3 regions of the Streptomyces sp. NPDC101181 genome follow, and region 1 is predicted to be linked to each of the others. Evidence: riboswitches for the same ligand, from Rfam matches in the RefSeq annotation. Region 1 holds a riboswitch; each other region holds the start of a gene.

Region 1 (5,402 bases):
CGCCCGGGTCACCGCCGAGGCCAGCATCACCGCCGCGCAGCCCAGCTCCATCGCCTGCGCCGCGTCCGAGGCCGTCCCGGCCCCGGCGTCGAGGATCACCGGCACCCCGGCCCGCTCGATGATCAGCGCGAAGTTGTGCGGGTTGCGGATGCCGAGCCCGGAGCCGATGGGGGAGCCCAGCGGCATGACCGCCGCGCACCCCACGTCCTCCAGCTTCCGTGCCAGCACAGGGTCGTCGTTGGTGTAGGGCAGCACGGTGAACCCGTCGTCGACCAGGATCTCCGCCGCGTCCAGCAGTTCGACGGGGTCGGGCAGCAGGGTCCGCTCGTCGGCCACCACCTCCAGCTTCACCCAGTCGGTGCCCAGCGCCTCCCGGGCCAGCCGGGCGGTCAGGACCGCCTCGCCCGCGGTGAAGCAGCCCGCCGTGTTCGGCAGGACCCGGATGGAGAGCCGCTCCAGCACCGAGAGGACCGACCCCTGCACGGTCGGGTCGAGCCGCCGCATCGCGACCGTGGTCAGCTCGGTCCCCGAGGCGATCAGCGAACGCTCCAGCACCTCCAGGCTGGGCGCCCCGCCGGTGCCCATGATGAGCCGGGAGCCGAAGGTGGCCGGTCCCAGCGTGAAGACGTCGTCGGACATGGTCAGCCTCCCTGCACGGCGGTGAGCACTTCGACACGGTCGCCCTCGCCGAGCGGGGTCGTTGCCCACTCGCCGCGCGGGATCACGCTCTCGTTGACGGCGGCGGCGACCCCGGAGCGGGCCGGGGTCAGGGTGGCGACGAGGGTGTCCAGGGCGGTCCCGGCGGGGACGGCGCGCGCCTCGCCGTTCACCGATACGGAAACGGTGGCGGCGGTGGATTCCGGTCCGGTGGACTGCGGGGTCATACGGGCTGCTCCTGGGGTGCGGGGGCGGTGGGCTCGAAGCGGCCGGGGGTGAAGGGGCGGGCCACCTCGGGCAGCTCGCCGGTGGCCAGGGCCTCGGCCAGGGCGTCGCCGGTGAGAGGGGTCAGCAGGACGCCGTTGCGGTGGTGGCCGGTGGCGAGCAGGAGACCGGGCAGGGCGGTGGGGCCGAGGAGCGGCGCGTTGTCGGGGGAGGCGGGGCGCAGACCGGCCCGGGTCTCGGTGAGCGGCAGCTCGGTGATCCCGGGGACCAGCTCGTGGGCGTCGCGCAGCAGTTCGTACACCCCGCCCGCGGTCACCGTGGTGTCCCAGCCCATCTCCTCGCTGGTGGCGCCGACGACCAGCTCGCCGTTCTCGCGGGGGACGAGGTAGAGGTGACCACCGCGGACCACGGCGCGCACGGTGCGGCTGAGGAAGGGGGCGTACGCCGGGGGCACGGTGAGCCGGAGCACCTGGCCCTTGACCGGGCGGACCGGCGGCACGACGTCCGGCGGGAGCCCCGCGAGGCGGCCGCTGAGGCTGCCCGCTGCGAGCACCACCTGATCGGCCGCGCAGTCTGTGTCGTCGCCGAGCGCGGCCCCGGCGGCCCGGCCGCCGGACACCGTGAGCCGCTCGGCGGTCGCCCGGCGGAAGACCACCCCGGCCCGTTCGCACGCGGTCAGCAGGGCCGCGGACAGACGGCGGGGGTCCACCTGGTGGTCGCCGTCGACCCGCAGTCCGCCTCGGACGCCGGGGGCGAGCATCGGCTCCAGACGGCGGCACTCCCGGCCGTTCAGCCAGACCGACTCCAGGCCCGCGCGCTCCTGGAGGGCGTGCAGCTCGCGCAGATGCGCCCGGTCGTCGGCGTCCAGCGCGACGGCGAGGGTGCCGCAGGCCCGGAACCCGGTGTCCCGGCCGCTCGCCTCCTCCAGCTCGGCCACGAACGCCGGGAAGCGGGCGGCGGAGGCGAGGTTGAGGCCGAGCAGCGTCTCCTCGCCGTAGTGCAGCTCGGTGACGGCGGCGAGCATGCCCGCCGCGACCTGGGCGGCCCCGCCGCCCGGCTCGGGGTCGGCCACGGTGACGGCCGCCCCGCGCTGGGCGGCCCGCCAGGCGGTGACCAGGCCGATGACGCCGCCCCCGATGACGAGGACGTCGGACCCCGGGGCTCTCCCCGGGGCGCGTGAGGCGCCGCTGATGGCAGGCATACGTCTCCAGCCCCTCCCTTCGCCGGCATGACCCGGAGCAGGTTCGTACGGTCGGAGGCCGTCCAGCCTCCCTCTCAGCCCGGTGCGTCCGGGCTCCCGCGAGTGTTCTACCGTGCAGCCTAGACCCACCCGCCCACAGCCCAGTAGGGGAGCAGCCGTCATGGCCCGTTCGCTCGACGGACTCGTCCTCTCCCCCGTCGCCGACCAGACCCCGGGCCAGGTCGGCACCCGCACCCGCTTCTCGTACCACGAGCGGGAGGGCCGGATCTGGGCCGAGTACGCGGGCGGCGACGTGGAACGCGGCCACCTCGTCGGCACCCGCGAGGGCGACGTGCTCGACTTCCGTTACGTCCAGCTCACGCGGGACGGGACGACCTCGTCCGGGCACTGCGTCTCCACCGTCGTCGGTCTGCCGGACGGCCGGGTGCGGCTGGAGGAGCGCTGGGCGTGGGAGTCCCAGGAGGGCAGCGGGACGAGCGTGGTGGAGGAGACCCATTCCTGACGGTATGTCAGGTGATTAAGGTGGACGGGTGAGCGAGCAGCAGACGGAGAAGAGCCCGGCCCGCGACGTGGTGATCGTCGGAGCGGGCATGGCGGGCGTCCAGAGCGCCGTGGCCCTGCGGGAGGCGGGCTTCACCGGACCCGTCACCCTGATCGGCGCCGAGCCCCACCAGCCCTACGACCGCCCGCCGCTGTCCAAGGCGGTGCTGCTCGGCGAGGCCGGGGACTCCGCCTTCGACATCGACTTCGCGGCCCTGGACATCACCCTGCGCCTCGGCCTGGAGGTCACCGCCCTGCGCGCCGCCGACCGCGTCCTGGACACCGCGCGGGGCCCCGTCCCCTACGACGTCCTGGTCCTCGCGACCGGCGCGGAGCCCGTCACCCTGCCCGGCGCCGACGGCGTGCCCGGTGTCCATCTGCTGCGCACCCTCGACGACGCCGCCCGGCTGCGGCCCGTCCTGGACCGGCAGGACGACGTGGTCGTCGTCGGGGCGGGCTGGATCGGCGCGGAGTTCGCCACCGCCGCCCGCGCCGCGGGGTGCGCGGTCACCGTCGTCGAGGCCGCCGCCCGCCCGCTCGCGGGCGCCCTGCCCGCCGAGGTGGCCGCGCCCATGGCCCACTGGTACGCCCAGAGCGGCGCCGAACTCCTCACCGGCGTCCGGGTGAACCGTGTCGAGGAGGGGGCCGTGGTCCTCGCCGACGGCCGGACCCTGCCCGCCGGGGCCGTGGTCGTCGGCATCGGCGCCCGCCCCGCCACCGGGTGGCTCGCCGGGTCCGGGGTCGCGCTCGGCCCGGACGGCTCGGTCCTCGCCGACAGCGCGCTGCGCACCTCGCTGCCCGATGTCTACGCGGTCGGCGACTGCGCCTCCTTCCCCTCCGCCCGCTACGGGACCCGCCTGCTGGTCCACCACTGGGACAACGCCCTCCAGGGCCCGCGCACCGTGGCCGCCGCGATCCTCGCCGCCGGGACCGGCGAACCGATGCCCGTCCACGACCCCGTCCCGTACTTCTGGTCCGAGCAGTTCGGCCGCTTCGTGCAGTACGCGGGCCACCACACGGACGCCGACACCCTGCTGTGGCGCGGCGACGGGGACGACGCCGCCTGGTCGGTGTGCTGGCTGCGCGAGGGCGCGCTGGTCGCGGTGCTCGCCGTGGGCCGCCCGCGCGACCTCGCCCAGGGCCGCAGGCTCATCCAGTCGGGAGCCGCGCTCGACCCGGAGCGGGCCGCCGACCCCGCCGTGCCGCTCAAGTCCGCCGCCCTGTGACCACCCCGTACCGGGCCGGGCCCCGCCCCGTACGGCCGGGCCCGGGTACCGGCTGTCAGTCCCAGGTGGCACGCTTGTCCCTGTGACCGAGATTGACGCAAAGACCGATGCTCTCGTCCCCGCCTGGCTCCACCTTCCCGACATCGCGGAGATGCTCGATGTCGAGGTGACGCGTGTGCGGCAGCTGGTCAAGGAGGGCCAGCTCATCGCCGTACGCCGCGGTGAGAACCGGACGCTCCAGGTGCCCGCCGCCTTCATCGACGGCACCAAGGTGGTCAAGGGCCTGTCCGGCACCCTGACCCTCCTGAGGGACGACGGCTTCACCGACGAAGAGATGCTGGAGTGGCTCTTCACCCCCGACCCGACCCTGCCCGGCACCCCCGCGCAGGCCCTGAGCGAGAATCGCGGTACGGAGGTGAAGCGCCGGGCCCAGGCGCTCGCCGTCTGACCGGCACGACCGACAGGGGGGAGCGGGCCGCCGGACGCGGCCCGCACCCCGCCACGACCACGGGGGAGTCTCACCATGTCCACGCCGCGCGAGCAGCTGTCCGACGCCCGGCTCTACCTGTGCACGGACGCCCGCAAGCGCCAGGGGGATCTCCCGGCCTTCCTCGACGCCGTGCTCGCCGCCGGCGTCGACATCGTCCAGCTGAGGGACAAGGGCATGGAGGCCGCCGAGGAGCTGGACCACCTCGCGGTGTTCGCCGACGCCTGCCGCAGACACGGCAAGCTGCTCGCCGTCAACGACCGCGCGGACGTGGCCCACGCCGTCGGCGCGGACGTGCTGCACCTCGGGCAGGGCGACCTGCCGGTGCCCGCCGCTCGGGCCGTCATCGGCGCCGGCCCGCTGATCGGCCGCTCCACACACGCCGAATCCGAGGTCGACGCCGCCGTCGACCAGGACGGCGTGGACTACTTCTGCACCGGCCCCTGCTGGCCCACCCCCACTAAGCCCGGCCGCCACGCCCCCGGCCTCGGCCTGGTGCGCTACGCCGCGTCGCTGGACCAGCCCCGCCCGTGGTTCGCCATCGGCGGGATCGACGCGGACAACCTCGACGAGGTGCTGGACGCCGGAGCCCGCCGGATCGTCGTCGTCCGGGCGATCACCGGGGCGGACGACCCGGCCGCCGCCACCGCCGCGCTGGCACGACGCGTCCGGGCCCGCGCGCACTGACGTTCCGCACCCCGGCGGAGAAGATCGTGCACCCCGGACCGCTGATTCTCCCGCCGGTCGTCCGAGGAGTGGACAACAGTCCGGCAAAACAAGACAAACTCCTTCGCCCCGGTTGGGCGAGCGACCACCCCCTGGTTAACCTCGCCCTATGGCCCTCGGCACCCCCTCCACCAGGACGGACCACGCGCGCACGGTGCGTGACCTGCTCGCGTCCGGCAAGACCTCGTACTCCTTCGAGTTCTGGGCGCCCAAGACCGAGAAGGGCGAGCGGAACCTCTGGAACGCGCTGCGCCGGGTCGAGGCCGTGCGCCCGAGCTTCGTCTCGGTGACCTACGGTGCGGGCGGCTCCACCCGCTCCGGGACGGTCAAGGCCACCCAG
Region 2 (5,402 bases), on a different contig from region 1:
GTCGCCCTGATGCTGGCGGCGGACGACGGGCCCTGGCGGGTCCTGACGTTCCTCGTCCTCACCGTGGTCAGCGACACCGGGGCGTACGCGGTCGGCTGGCGCTTCGGCAAGCACAAGCTGGCCCCCCGCATCAGCCCCGGCAAGACCCGGGAGGGCCTGCTGGGCGCGGTCGTCTTCGCGATGACCGGCGGTGCGCTGTGCATGGAGTTCCTGATCGACGGCGGCGCCTGGTGGCAGGGGCTGCTCGTGGGCCTCGCGGTCGCGGCCAGTGCCACCCTCGGTGATCTCGGCGAATCGATGATCAAGCGGGACCTCGGCATCAAGGACATGGGAACCCTGCTGCCCGGTCACGGCGGCATCATGGACCGGCTGGACTCGCTGCTGCCCACCGCACCGGTGGTGTGGCTGCTGATGGTGCTCTTCGTCGGCGTCGGCTGAGCCGCGGACTCGAACGCGTACCGTCCCACCTGCGACTTTCACGAGTGAGGGCACGTTGTCCACAGGGCGGCGGGCCCTCACTCCGCTTTCTGCGACACTGGATGAACCATGCCTAAGCCCGGAGAACTCACTTTCGTCGCGCCCCGCGGAGCCAAGAAGCCGCCGCGGCATCTCGCCGACCTCACGCCCGCCGAGCGCAAGGAAGCGGTCGCCGAGACCGGCGAGAAGCCGTTCCGCGCCCAGCAGCTCTCGCAGCACTACTTCGCGCGGTACACCCACGACCCGGCCCAGTGGAGCAACATTCCCGCCGGGTCGCGGGACAAGCTCGCCGAGGCGCTGTTCCCCGAGCTGATGTCGGTGATCCGGCACATCAGCTGCGACGACGACACCACCCGTAAGACCCTGTGGAAGCTGCACGACGGCACCCTCGTCGAGTCCGTCCTGATGCGCTATCCGGACCGCGTCACCATGTGCATCTCCTCGCAGGCCGGCTGCGGGATGAACTGCCCCTTCTGCGCCACCGGACAGGCCGGACTCGACCGGAATCTGTCGACCGCCGAGATCGTGCACCAGATCGTCGACGGTATGCGGGCCCTGCGCGACGGAGAGGTGCCGGGCGGCCCCGCGCGGCTCTCCAACATCGTCTTCATGGGCATGGGCGAGCCGCTCGCCAACTACAAGCGGGTCGTCGGCGCCATCCGCCGCCTCACCGACCCCGAGCCGGACGGCCTCGGGCTCTCGCAGCGCGGGATCACCGTTTCCACGGTGGGCCTCGTCCCGGCCATGCTGCGCTTCGCCGACGAGGGCTTCAAGTGCCGCCTCGCCGTCTCGCTGCACGCCCCGGACGACGAACTGCGCGACACCCTGGTCCCCGTCAACACCCGGTGGAAGGTCCGCGAGGTCCTGGACGCCGCGTGGGAGTACGCGGAGAAGTCCGGCCGCCGCGTCTCCATCGAGTACGCCCTGATCCGGGACATCAACGACCAGGCCTGGCGCGGTGATCTGCTCGGCAGGCTCCTCAAGGGCAAGCGGGTGCACGTCAACCTCATCCCGCTGAACCCCACCCCCGGCTCCCGGTGGACCGCCTCGCGCCCCGAGGACGAGAAGGCGTTCGTCGAGGCCATCGCGGCCCACGGCGTGCCCGTCACCGTCCGCGACACCCGCGGTCAGGAGATCGACGGGGCCTGCGGACAGCTCGCGGCCTCCGAACGCTAGCCGGGACGGCTGCCCGGACGGGCCCCCAGCCCGGACCGTTCCCCGGCACGGCTGCCCGGACCGCTCCCCGGGGCGGCTGCCCCGGCACCCCGTCCCGGGCAGGTCCCGAGGCGGCCGCCCAGGGGAACGGCCGGTGCCGCGGGGCGGCCGGAAACCGCCGGTGTAGCCTGGGCCGGGAATCAACTGCATATTCCGACAGGGGAGCGCCACAGCGCTGAGAGTGCGGCACCAAGGACAGGTTGGCCGCAGACCCTCTGAACCTCGCCCGGGTCATTCCGGGTAGGAAGTTCGGACCTTACTCAAGCTGTTGCGCCCTGCCCGCTTCCGGTACGTCTCCGGCGGCGGGCGGGGCCGCGTCTCTTCCTGGCCACCCCCAGGAGGATCACATGAACACCACCACGAGATACGCGGCGACGGCGCTCGCCGCGGTGCTCGGCGTCACCGCGCTCGCGGGCTGCGGCGGCTCCGACGACGGCTCGGGCTCGTCCGGGGACGGCGGATCCAGGACCGTCACCCTGGTCAGCCACGACTCCTTCAACGCCTCGGACAAGGTGCTGAAGGAGTTCACCGAGGAGACCGGCTACACCGTCAAGGTCCTCAAGAGCGGTGACGCGGGGGCCGCGCTCAACCAGGAGATCCTGACCAAGGGCTCCCCGCGCGGCGACGTCTTCTTCGGGGTGGACAACACCCTGCTCTCCCGCGCCCTCGACAACGGGCTCTTCACCGCGTATGAGGCCAAGGGCCTGGACCGGGTCGCCCAGGGCACCCAGCGGGACGGGAAGCACCGGGTGACGCCCGTCGACACCGGTGACATCTGCGTCAACTACGACAAGAAGTACTTCACCGACAAGAAGCTCGCGCCGCCGCGCACCTTCGAGGACCTGCTGAAGCCCGCGTACCGCGACCTCCTCGTCGTGGAGAACGCCGCCAGCTCCTCGCCCGGCCTCGGCTTCCTCCTCGGCACCATCGCCACCCAGGGCGAGGGGGGCTACCAGGACTACTGGAAGAAGCTCAAGGCCAACGGCGTGAAGGTCGTCGACGGCTGGGAGCAGGCGTACAACGAGGAGTTCTCCGGCTCCGCGGGCGGCAGGAAGGCGAAGGCGGACCGGCCGCTCGTCGTCTCCTACGCCTCCAGCCCGCCCGTCGAGGTGCTGTACGCGGACCCGCAGCCCGAGGAGGCCCCCACCGGGGTTGCCACCGGCACCTGCTTCCGGCAGACCGAGTACGCCGGGCTGCTGACCGGGGCGAAGAACGAGAAGGGCGGCAAGGCCCTGCTGGACTTCCTGCTCGGCACGTCCTTCCAGGAGGACATGCCGCTGACCATGTTCGTGAACCCCGTCGTCACGGACGCGGCACTGCCCGAACTCTTCACGAAGTTCGGCGAGAAGGTCGGCACGCCCCCCACCGTCACGCCCGAGAAGATCTCCGCCAACCGTGAGCAGTGGATCCAGTCGTGGCAGTCGCTCGTCCTGAAGTAGGGCCCGAGGCAGACCCCGGCAGGACCCCCGCCCGGTCCCGCCGGGGCGCCGGGCGACGCGGGGCCGCGGTGCGGCTCGGCCTGATGACCGTGCCCGTCGCGTTCTTCGCCGTGTTCTTCGCCTACCCCGTGTCCGCGATCGTCGGACGCGGGGTGAAGGCGGACGGTGTCTGGCAGTTCGGGCGGATCGGCGAGGTGCTGGGCCGCCCGGACATCCTCGACGTCCTCTGGTTCACCGCCTGGCAGGCCCTCGCCTCGACCGCGCTCACCCTGCTGATCGCGCTGCCCGGGGCGTATGTCTTCGCCCGGTTCGACTTCCCGGGCAAACAGGTCCTGCGAGCCGTCGTCACGGTGCCGTTCGTGCTGCCGACCGTCGTCGTCGGCACCGCGTTCCTGGCGCTGCTGGGGCGCGGCGGGCTCCTGGACGAGCTCTGGGGCGTCCGCCTCGACACCACCGTGTGGGCGATCCTGCTGGCCCACGTCTTCTTCAACTACGCCGTGGTCGTCCGCACCGTGGGCGGGCTCTGGTCGCAGCTGGACCCGCGCCAGGAGGAGGCCGCCCGGGTGCTGGGAGCCGGAAGGCTCGCCGCGTTCCGCCGGGTGACGCTGCCCGCCCTCGCCCCCGCCGTCGCGGCCGCCGCGCTGATGGTCTTCCTCTTCACGTTCACCTCCTTCGGCGTCGTGCAGATCCTCGGCGGACCTGCGTACTCCACCCTGGAGGTGGAGATCTACCGGCAGACCGCGCAACTGCTCGACCTGCCGACCGCCGCCGTGCTGACCCTGGTGCAGTTCGCCGCGGTCGGCGCGATCCTCGCCGTGCACGCGGCGACCGTACGCCGCCGGGAGCGGGCGCTGAAGCTGGCCGACCCGGCGCAGACCTCCCGCAGGCCGCGCGGCGCCGGGCAGTGGACGCTGCTCGGCGGGGTCCTGCTGACCGCGCTGCTGCTGATCCTGCTGCCGCTCGGCGTGCTGGTGGAGCGCTCCTTCGATGGAGCAGACGGAGCAGATGGAGCGGGCGGGGCGGGCGGTTACGGCCTCGGCTACTACCGGGCGCTCCAGTCCGCCGGGTCGGGCGGCTCCTCCACCTTCCTGGTGCCGCCGCTGGAGGCCGTCGGCAACTCCCTGCGGTACGCGCTCGTCGCGACGCTCATCGCCCTGGTCGTCGGCGGGCTCGCCGCCGCGGCCCTGACCCGCCGGGCCGGACGGCTGGTCCGCGGGTTCGACGCGCTGCTGATGCTGCCGCTCGGGGTCTCCGCCGTCACCGTCGGCTTCGGCTTCCTCATCACCCTCGACCGGCCGCCGCTGGACCTGCGGACCTCCTGGATCCTGGTGCCGCTGGCCCAGGCGCTGGTCGGCGTCCCCTTCGTCGTACGGACCATGCTGCCCGTGCTCCGCGCGGTCGACGACCGGCTGCGCGAGGCCGCCGCCGTACTGGGCGCGTCGCCGCTGCGGGCCTGGCGCGAGGTCGATCTGCCCCTGGTGCGGCGGGCGGTGCTGGTGGCGGCGGGCTTCGCGTTCGCCGTGTCCCTCGGGGAGTTCGGCGCCACCGTCTTCATCGCCCGCCCCGACAACCCGACACTGCCGGTCGCCGTGGCCCGGCTGCTGGGCCGGTCGGGGGAGCTCAACTACGGGCAGGCGATGGCGCTGAGCACCATCCTGATGCTGGTGTGCGCTCTCTCGCTGCTGCTCCTGGAACGTATCCGCACCGACCGATCCGGGGAGTTCTGAACGACATGCTGAGCTTGCAGGCCGCCACCGTGCGGTTCGGGGAGCGCACCGCGCTCGACGGCGTGGACCTGGAGGTCGCCGACCACCGGATCGTCTGCCTCCTGGGTCCCAGCGGCAGCGGCAAGTCCACCCTGCTGCGGGCCGTCGCCGGACTCCAGCCCATGGACGGTGGTCGGGTGCTGCTGGCCGGACAGGACCAGGCGGGCGTCCCCGTGCACCGGCGCGGCCTCGGCCTGATGTTCCAGGACCACCAGCTCTTCCCGCACCGGGACGTCGGCGCCAACGTGGCCTTCGGGCTGCGGATGCACGGCGCCGGGCGGGAGGCGGCCGGACGCCGGGTCCGCGAACTGCTGGAGCTGGTCGGGCTGCCGGGCGCCGAACGCCGTGCCGTCGCCGCGCTCTCCGGTGGCGAGCAGCAGCGCGTCGCCCTGGCCCGCGCGCTCGCCCCCCGCCCGAAGCTGCTGATGCTGGACGAGCCGCTCGGCCAGCTCGACCGCAGCCTGCGCGAACGGCTGGTCGTCGAACTGCGCACGCTGTTCAGCGA
Region 3 (5,402 bases), on a different contig from region 1:
GAAGTGGCCAGCCTCTTGCGTTCGTTCGTGTTCTCTATCAGTATCTGAAAAATCACTCCTTGTGATCTGCTATCGCGTGCACCACGATGGCGTCAATAGGGCCACGGGGGATCATTCCTGGCCAGTTTCATCTACCGCGGGGTTGAACGATGCGCGAGTCGGTCCAAGCAGAGGTCATGATGAGCTTCCTCGTCTCCGAGGAGCTCTCGTTCCGTATCCCGGTGGAACTCCGGTACGAGGTCGGCGATCCGTACGCCATCCGGATGACGTTCCACCTGCCCGGCGATGCCCCTGTGACCTGGGCATTCGGCCGCGAGCTGCTGCTGGACGGGCTCAACAGCCCGAGCGGCGACGGAGATGTGCACATCGGGCCGACCGAGCCGGAAGGGCTGGGAGACGTCCACATCCGGCTTCAGGTCGGCGAGGACCGGGCGTTGTTCCGCGCGGGTACGGCACCGCTGGTGGCGTTTCTCGACCGGACGGACAAGCTGGTGCCGCTCGGTCAGGAGCACACGCTGGGTGACTTCGACGAGAACCTGGAGGAGGCGCTCGGCCGCATCCTCGCCGAGGAGCAGAACGCCGGGTGACCGTCCGTCACTTCTTGCGGCGGCGCCCCTTCCCTGACCGTGCGGGCGCGGCGGCCGTGGCCGCGACGGCGCCGCCGCCCGGACGGTCCGCGGAGACCACGAGCGCGGCGAGCACCGTGGTCACCGGCACCGAGGCGACCAGACCGATCGAACCGACCAGCGTCCGGACGATCTCCTCGGCGATCAGTTCACTGTTGGCGACCGTCCCCACACCGCTCTGGGCGATGGAGAAGAGCAGCAGCAGCGGCAGCGCCGCGCCCGCGTACGCCAGTACCAGGGTGTTGACCACCGAGGCGATGTGGTCCCGCCCGATCCGGATACCCGCCCGGTAGAGCCCCTTCCACCCCATGTCCGGGTCGGCCTGGTGGAGTTCCCAGACGGCGGAGGTCTGGGTGACCGTCACATCGTCCAGGACCCCCAGCGAACCGATGATGACGCTCGCGAGCAGCAGACCGCTCATGTCGATGTCCGGGTACAGACCGTGGATGAGCCCGGTGTTGTCGTCGGTGTTGCCGCTCAGCTTCGCCCAGCCGATGAACAGGGAGCCCAGCAGGCCGATCAGCAGCAGCGAGATCAGCGTGCCGATGACCGCGACGGACGTACGGGCCGTCACCCCGTGACACATGTAGAGCGCCGCCAGCATGATCGCGCTGGCCCCGATCACCGCCACCACCAGCGGGTTCGATCCTTGCAGGATCGCCGGCAGGATGAACAGGGTCAGCACGGCGAACGACACGGCGAGCGCCACCAGCGCCATCACGCCGCGCATCCGCCCCACCACCACCACCGCCAGCGCGAAGATCCCGGCCAGCAGTGCCAGCGGAACCTTCCGGTCCACGTCGGTCACCGAGTACTGGAGGTCGCGCGGCGCGTCGGGGGCGTACGCCACGACCACGCCCTGGCCCTCGCTGAGCTGGCGCGGCGCGTCCGGCTGGACCACCTCCACGAACTCGCGGCCCTTGTCCGGCCCGGTGGTCACCTCGACCGTGGCCTTCGCGCACTCCCCCTCCTGTTCGTTGACCGCTTCCCGGCCCGAGGGCGTGGAGGTGTCGCCGGTCGGGGGCACCTGCGCGGCGTTGACGTCGGCGCAGTCCACCTTGACGACCTGGACGACCCGGCCGTCCTGGGTCTGCCGGTCGAAGCCGACACCGGTGCGCTCGTGCTCGGGGGCGCCGCCGGGCCAGAGCGCGATCAGGCCGACGACGACCGCCGTCGCGAACGGGATCAGCACCGCGGCGATCACCTTGCGCAGGTGCTGGGAGACCGGGGCGGCCGGGCCGTGGCTGTGTGCGTGCCCGTGGGAGTGGCCGTGCGGGGGGCCCTGGGGCGGCTGGGGTGCGGGGTCGCTCTGGGGAGAGGTCACGGAGCGATCATCGCAAGAACGGGAGGGCCCTCTGGTCAGCTCGCCGGAAAGGACGCTAGCGTGGAGGCACCTTTGCACACGCGGGAGCTCGGAGCACCGGGCTGAGAGGGCGCTGATCGCCGTACATCCGTACGGGACACGGCTGCGCCGACCGCCGAACCTGTTACCGGGTAATGCCGGCGTAGGGAGTAGGTCTCATGACCACATCGGACGCACGCACGCCTGCCTCGAAAGAGCACGCCGAGAACCTGGGCGACGAGGCCGGGAAGTCCATCGGCTGGCACAAGGGGTACGTCCAGGGCTCGCGCCCGGACCTGAGGGTGCCGGTCCGCCAGGTGCACCTCACCAACGGCCGCCACGTGACGCTGTACGACACCTCGGGGCCGTACACCGACATCTCCGTCGACACCGACGTCCGCCGGGGTCTCGCGGCCCTGCGGGAGAACTGGATCATCGCCCGCGGCGACACCGAGGAGTACGCGGGACGCCCGGTCCGCCCCGAGGACGACGGGGTCAGGCACACCTCGCCGCGCGGCGGACTGCGCAACCTCGACGCGGTCTTCCCCGGCCGCCCGCGCCAGCCCCGGCGCAGCCGCGACGGACGCCCCGTCACCCAGCTCGCGTACGCCCGGCGCGGGGAGATCACCCCGGAAATGGAGTACGTCGCGATCCGGGAGAACGTCGAGCCCGAGGTCGTACGGGAGGAGATCGCGGCGGGGCGGGCGGTGCTGCCCGCCAACGTCAACCACCCCGAGATCGAGCCGATGATCATCGGCAAGCGGTTCCTGGTGAAGGTCAACGCCAACATCGGCAACTCGGCCGTCACCTCCTCCATCGAGGAGGAGGTGGACAAGATGACCTGGGCGACCCGGTGGGGCGCCGACACGGTCATGGACCTGTCCACCGGCCGCAACATCCACACCACCCGCGAGTGGGTGCTGCGCAACTCCCCCGTGCCGATCGGCACCGTCCCGCTCTACCAGGCCCTGGAGAAGGTCGACGGCCGGGCCGAGGAGCTGAGCTGGGAGATCTACAAGGACACCGTCATCGAACAGGCCGAGCAGGGCGTGGACTACATGACGGTGCACGCCGGAGTGCGCCTGTCCTACGTCCCGCTGACGGCCCGTCGCAAGACCGGGATCGTCTCGCGCGGCGGGTCGATCATGGCGGCCTGGTGCCTGGCGCACCACAAGGAGTCGTTCCTCTACGAGCACTTCGAGGAGCTGTGCGAGATCCTCGCGGCGTACGACGTCACCTACTCGCTCGGTGACGGGCTGCGTCCCGGGTCGATCGCGGACGCCAACGACGAGGCGCAGTTCGCCGAACTGCGCACGCTCGGCGAGCTGAACACGATCGCCAAGCGGTCCGGGGTGCAGACGATGATCGAAGGCCCCGGGCACGTCCCGATGCACAAGATCAAGGAGAACATCGACCTCCAGCAGGAGATCTGCGAGGAGGCCCCGTTCTACACGCTCGGCCCGCTGACCACTGATGTCGCGCCCGGCTACGACCACATCACCTCCGGCATCGGCGCCGCGATGATCGCGTGGTGGGGCACGGCGATGCTCTGCTACGTCACGCCCAAGGAGCATCTGGGGCTGCCCGACCGGGACGACGTGAAGACGGGTGTCATCACCTACAAGATCGCCGCCCACGCGGCCGACCTCGCCAAGGGGCACCCGGACGCTCAGGATTGGGACGACGCGCTCTCGGACGCGCGGTTCGAGTTCCGGTGGGAGGACCAGTTCAACCTGGCCCTCGACCCGGACACGGCCCGGGAGTTCCACGACGAGACGCTGCCCGCCGAGCCGGCGAAGACGGCGCACTTCTGCTCGATGTGCGGGCCGAAGTTCTGCTCGATGAAGATCTCCCAGGACATCCGCCGTCAGCACGGCGGCTCGCAGGAGGAGATCGAGGAGGGCATGGCCGAGAAGTCGAAGGAGTTCGCGGCCGCGGGCAACCGCGTCTATCTGCCCATCGCCGACTGACGTGCGCAGGGGCGCCCTCCGGGGTCCGGAGGGCAACCCGGAGCACCCGGAGCACCCGGAGCACCCCGGGGCACAACGAGCACGGCGTCAACCCGAAGCACGCTTCGCAGTTCGGCTGATCCACCCGCTCCGGTCGCTCCGCAGCGTTCCCCGGGCCGGGCGCGGCATCCGCCGCCCCGGCCCGCGGTGTGTCCGGGGGAGGGCGGGCCGCACCCCGGGGGCACGCGGTCCGGCCCGGAGGAGCGCGGTCCAGCCTGGAGGTTGCCCACGAGGCTCGGCCCGGTGGGGGGCGCGCGGTCCCGTTCAGTCCGGCTGGTGTTCGGGGCCGCCGAAGTCCGGGCTGGTGAAGTCGGGGCTGGTGAAGGTCGGCCGGGGGCCCGCGGCGGGGCCGTCGCCCGGACCGGAGAAGTCCGGCCTGCTGTAGCCGACCTTCGGGATGCGTCCCGGCGAGCGGTGCGGAGTCCGCGCGGCGGGACCCGCCGTCGGGTCGGCCAGGGCGTCCCGCAGGAACGGCAGGATGCCGCGCTCCAGCAGTGCGTGCCGCCAGGCCTCCCGGGCCCGCGCGACCTCCTCCGGAAGCTCCTGCTCCGCCGTCTCGGCGGCCAGAGACGTCGCCCCGTTGCGGAGCGCGGTGACGAGCAGCCCGACGGCGGCGACCAGAATCGCGGCGGCGGCGACCGCCGCGAAGAACCACCCGGCCGCGACCATCGAGCCGCCGAAGGCCATGGACGGGCTGACCGCCTTCAGCAGATAGCCCACGAGCAGGAAGATGACCGCCGCGGTGCCCGCCAGCAGCGGCGTCAGCACCGTGATGACCGCGCCTATCCCGGCGCCCGACAGGGCCGTACCGCTCGCCGCCCCCGCGGGGAGCGAGTCGTCGTCCGCCTCGTCGGAGGCGGACGCGCCGCGCAGTTCGCCGCGCGCCTGGACGTAGTGCTCGTACTCGGTGGCCGCGGCCGCCGTTATCAGGGCCGTGGCGCTGAGCGCCATGGTGCGCAGCTGTTCGGTGTTGAGCCGGTCACCGACGCCCTCCAGATCCGGGCGTTCGTGAGCGTGACGCAGTGCGTCGCCCAGGATCCGCTCGTACTCGGGACCGTCCTCGGCCAGCAGGTGCGGAGCGCTTGTCATCTGCATCCCCCGATGCTCCGTCGGTGCCCGGCTGCCCGTGCGAAGGGACGACCGTGCGGAAACGGAGGAGAGCCTGCTACGGATACGCCGATGGTAGAGCGCTCACGGCAAGGGGTGACAGGGAGTTTCCGGAATTGGGCCCGGTGAGGGGCCCGACGATCGTCACGGGCGGCGCGGGCGGAACCTGGAGCGTCTTCCCCGCCTAAGCCCGGTCATGCAGGGGGAGTTGGACGACCAGCAGCTTTCCGGCCATGGTCACTCCCCCGTCCATGGCGATCGCGAGCCCGTCCGCGTACACGTGCGGGCCGTTGACCACGGGACCGGAACCGTTTTCGC

The links. Region 1 has a riboswitch for thiamine pyrophosphate ahead of thiO (glycine oxidase ThiO). Riboswitches for the same ligand answer to the same signal wherever they lie in the genome.
Region 2: it holds a riboswitch for thiamine pyrophosphate, as region 1 does, so the genes downstream of both, ACIRRU_RS00365 (thiamine ABC transporter substrate binding subunit) here and thiO (glycine oxidase ThiO) in region 1, are expected to answer to the same signal.
Region 3: it holds a riboswitch for thiamine pyrophosphate, as region 1 does, so the genes downstream of both, thiC (phosphomethylpyrimidine synthase ThiC) here and thiO (glycine oxidase ThiO) in region 1, are expected to answer to the same signal.

The regions. Positions count from the first base shown of each region.
Region 1 is NZ_JBIWOX010000011.1:74,702-80,103, reverse strand. Features, by position in the region: gene ACIRRU_RS18000 (thiazole synthase) at 1-639, opposite strand, end outside; gene thiS (sulfur carrier protein ThiS) at 642-884, opposite strand; gene thiO (glycine oxidase ThiO) at 881-2,083, opposite strand; TPP riboswitch at 2,081-2,193, opposite strand; gene ACIRRU_RS17985 (hypothetical protein) at 2,244-2,585, shown strand; gene ACIRRU_RS17980 (NAD(P)/FAD-dependent oxidoreductase) at 2,614-3,849, shown strand; gene ACIRRU_RS17975 (Rv2175c family DNA-binding protein) at 3,932-4,297, shown strand; gene thiE (thiamine phosphate synthase) at 4,373-5,023, shown strand; gene metF (methylenetetrahydrofolate reductase [NAD(P)H]) at 5,172-5,402, shown strand, end outside.
Region 2 is NZ_JBIWOX010000001.1:90,735-96,136, reverse strand. Features, by position in the region: gene ACIRRU_RS00375 (phosphatidate cytidylyltransferase) at 1-438, shown strand, start outside; gene rlmN (23S rRNA (adenine(2503)-C(2))-methyltransferase RlmN) at 547-1,653, shown strand; TPP riboswitch at 1,841-1,957, shown strand; gene ACIRRU_RS00365 (thiamine ABC transporter substrate binding subunit) at 2,040-3,131, shown strand; gene ACIRRU_RS00360 (ABC transporter permease) at 3,215-4,858, shown strand; gene ACIRRU_RS00355 (ABC transporter ATP-binding protein) at 4,864-5,402, shown strand, end outside.
Region 3 is NZ_JBIWOX010000032.1:8,182-13,583, forward strand. Features, by position in the region: gene ACIRRU_RS29695 (IclR family transcriptional regulator) at 1-48, shown strand, start outside; gene ACIRRU_RS29700 (SsgA family sporulation/cell division regulator) at 150-587, shown strand; gene ACIRRU_RS29705 (YibE/F family protein) at 595-1,950, opposite strand; TPP riboswitch at 2,021-2,155, shown strand; gene thiC (phosphomethylpyrimidine synthase ThiC) at 2,148-3,938, shown strand; gene ACIRRU_RS29715 (hypothetical protein) at 4,242-5,072, opposite strand; gene ACIRRU_RS29720 (metallophosphoesterase) at 5,269-5,402, opposite strand, start outside.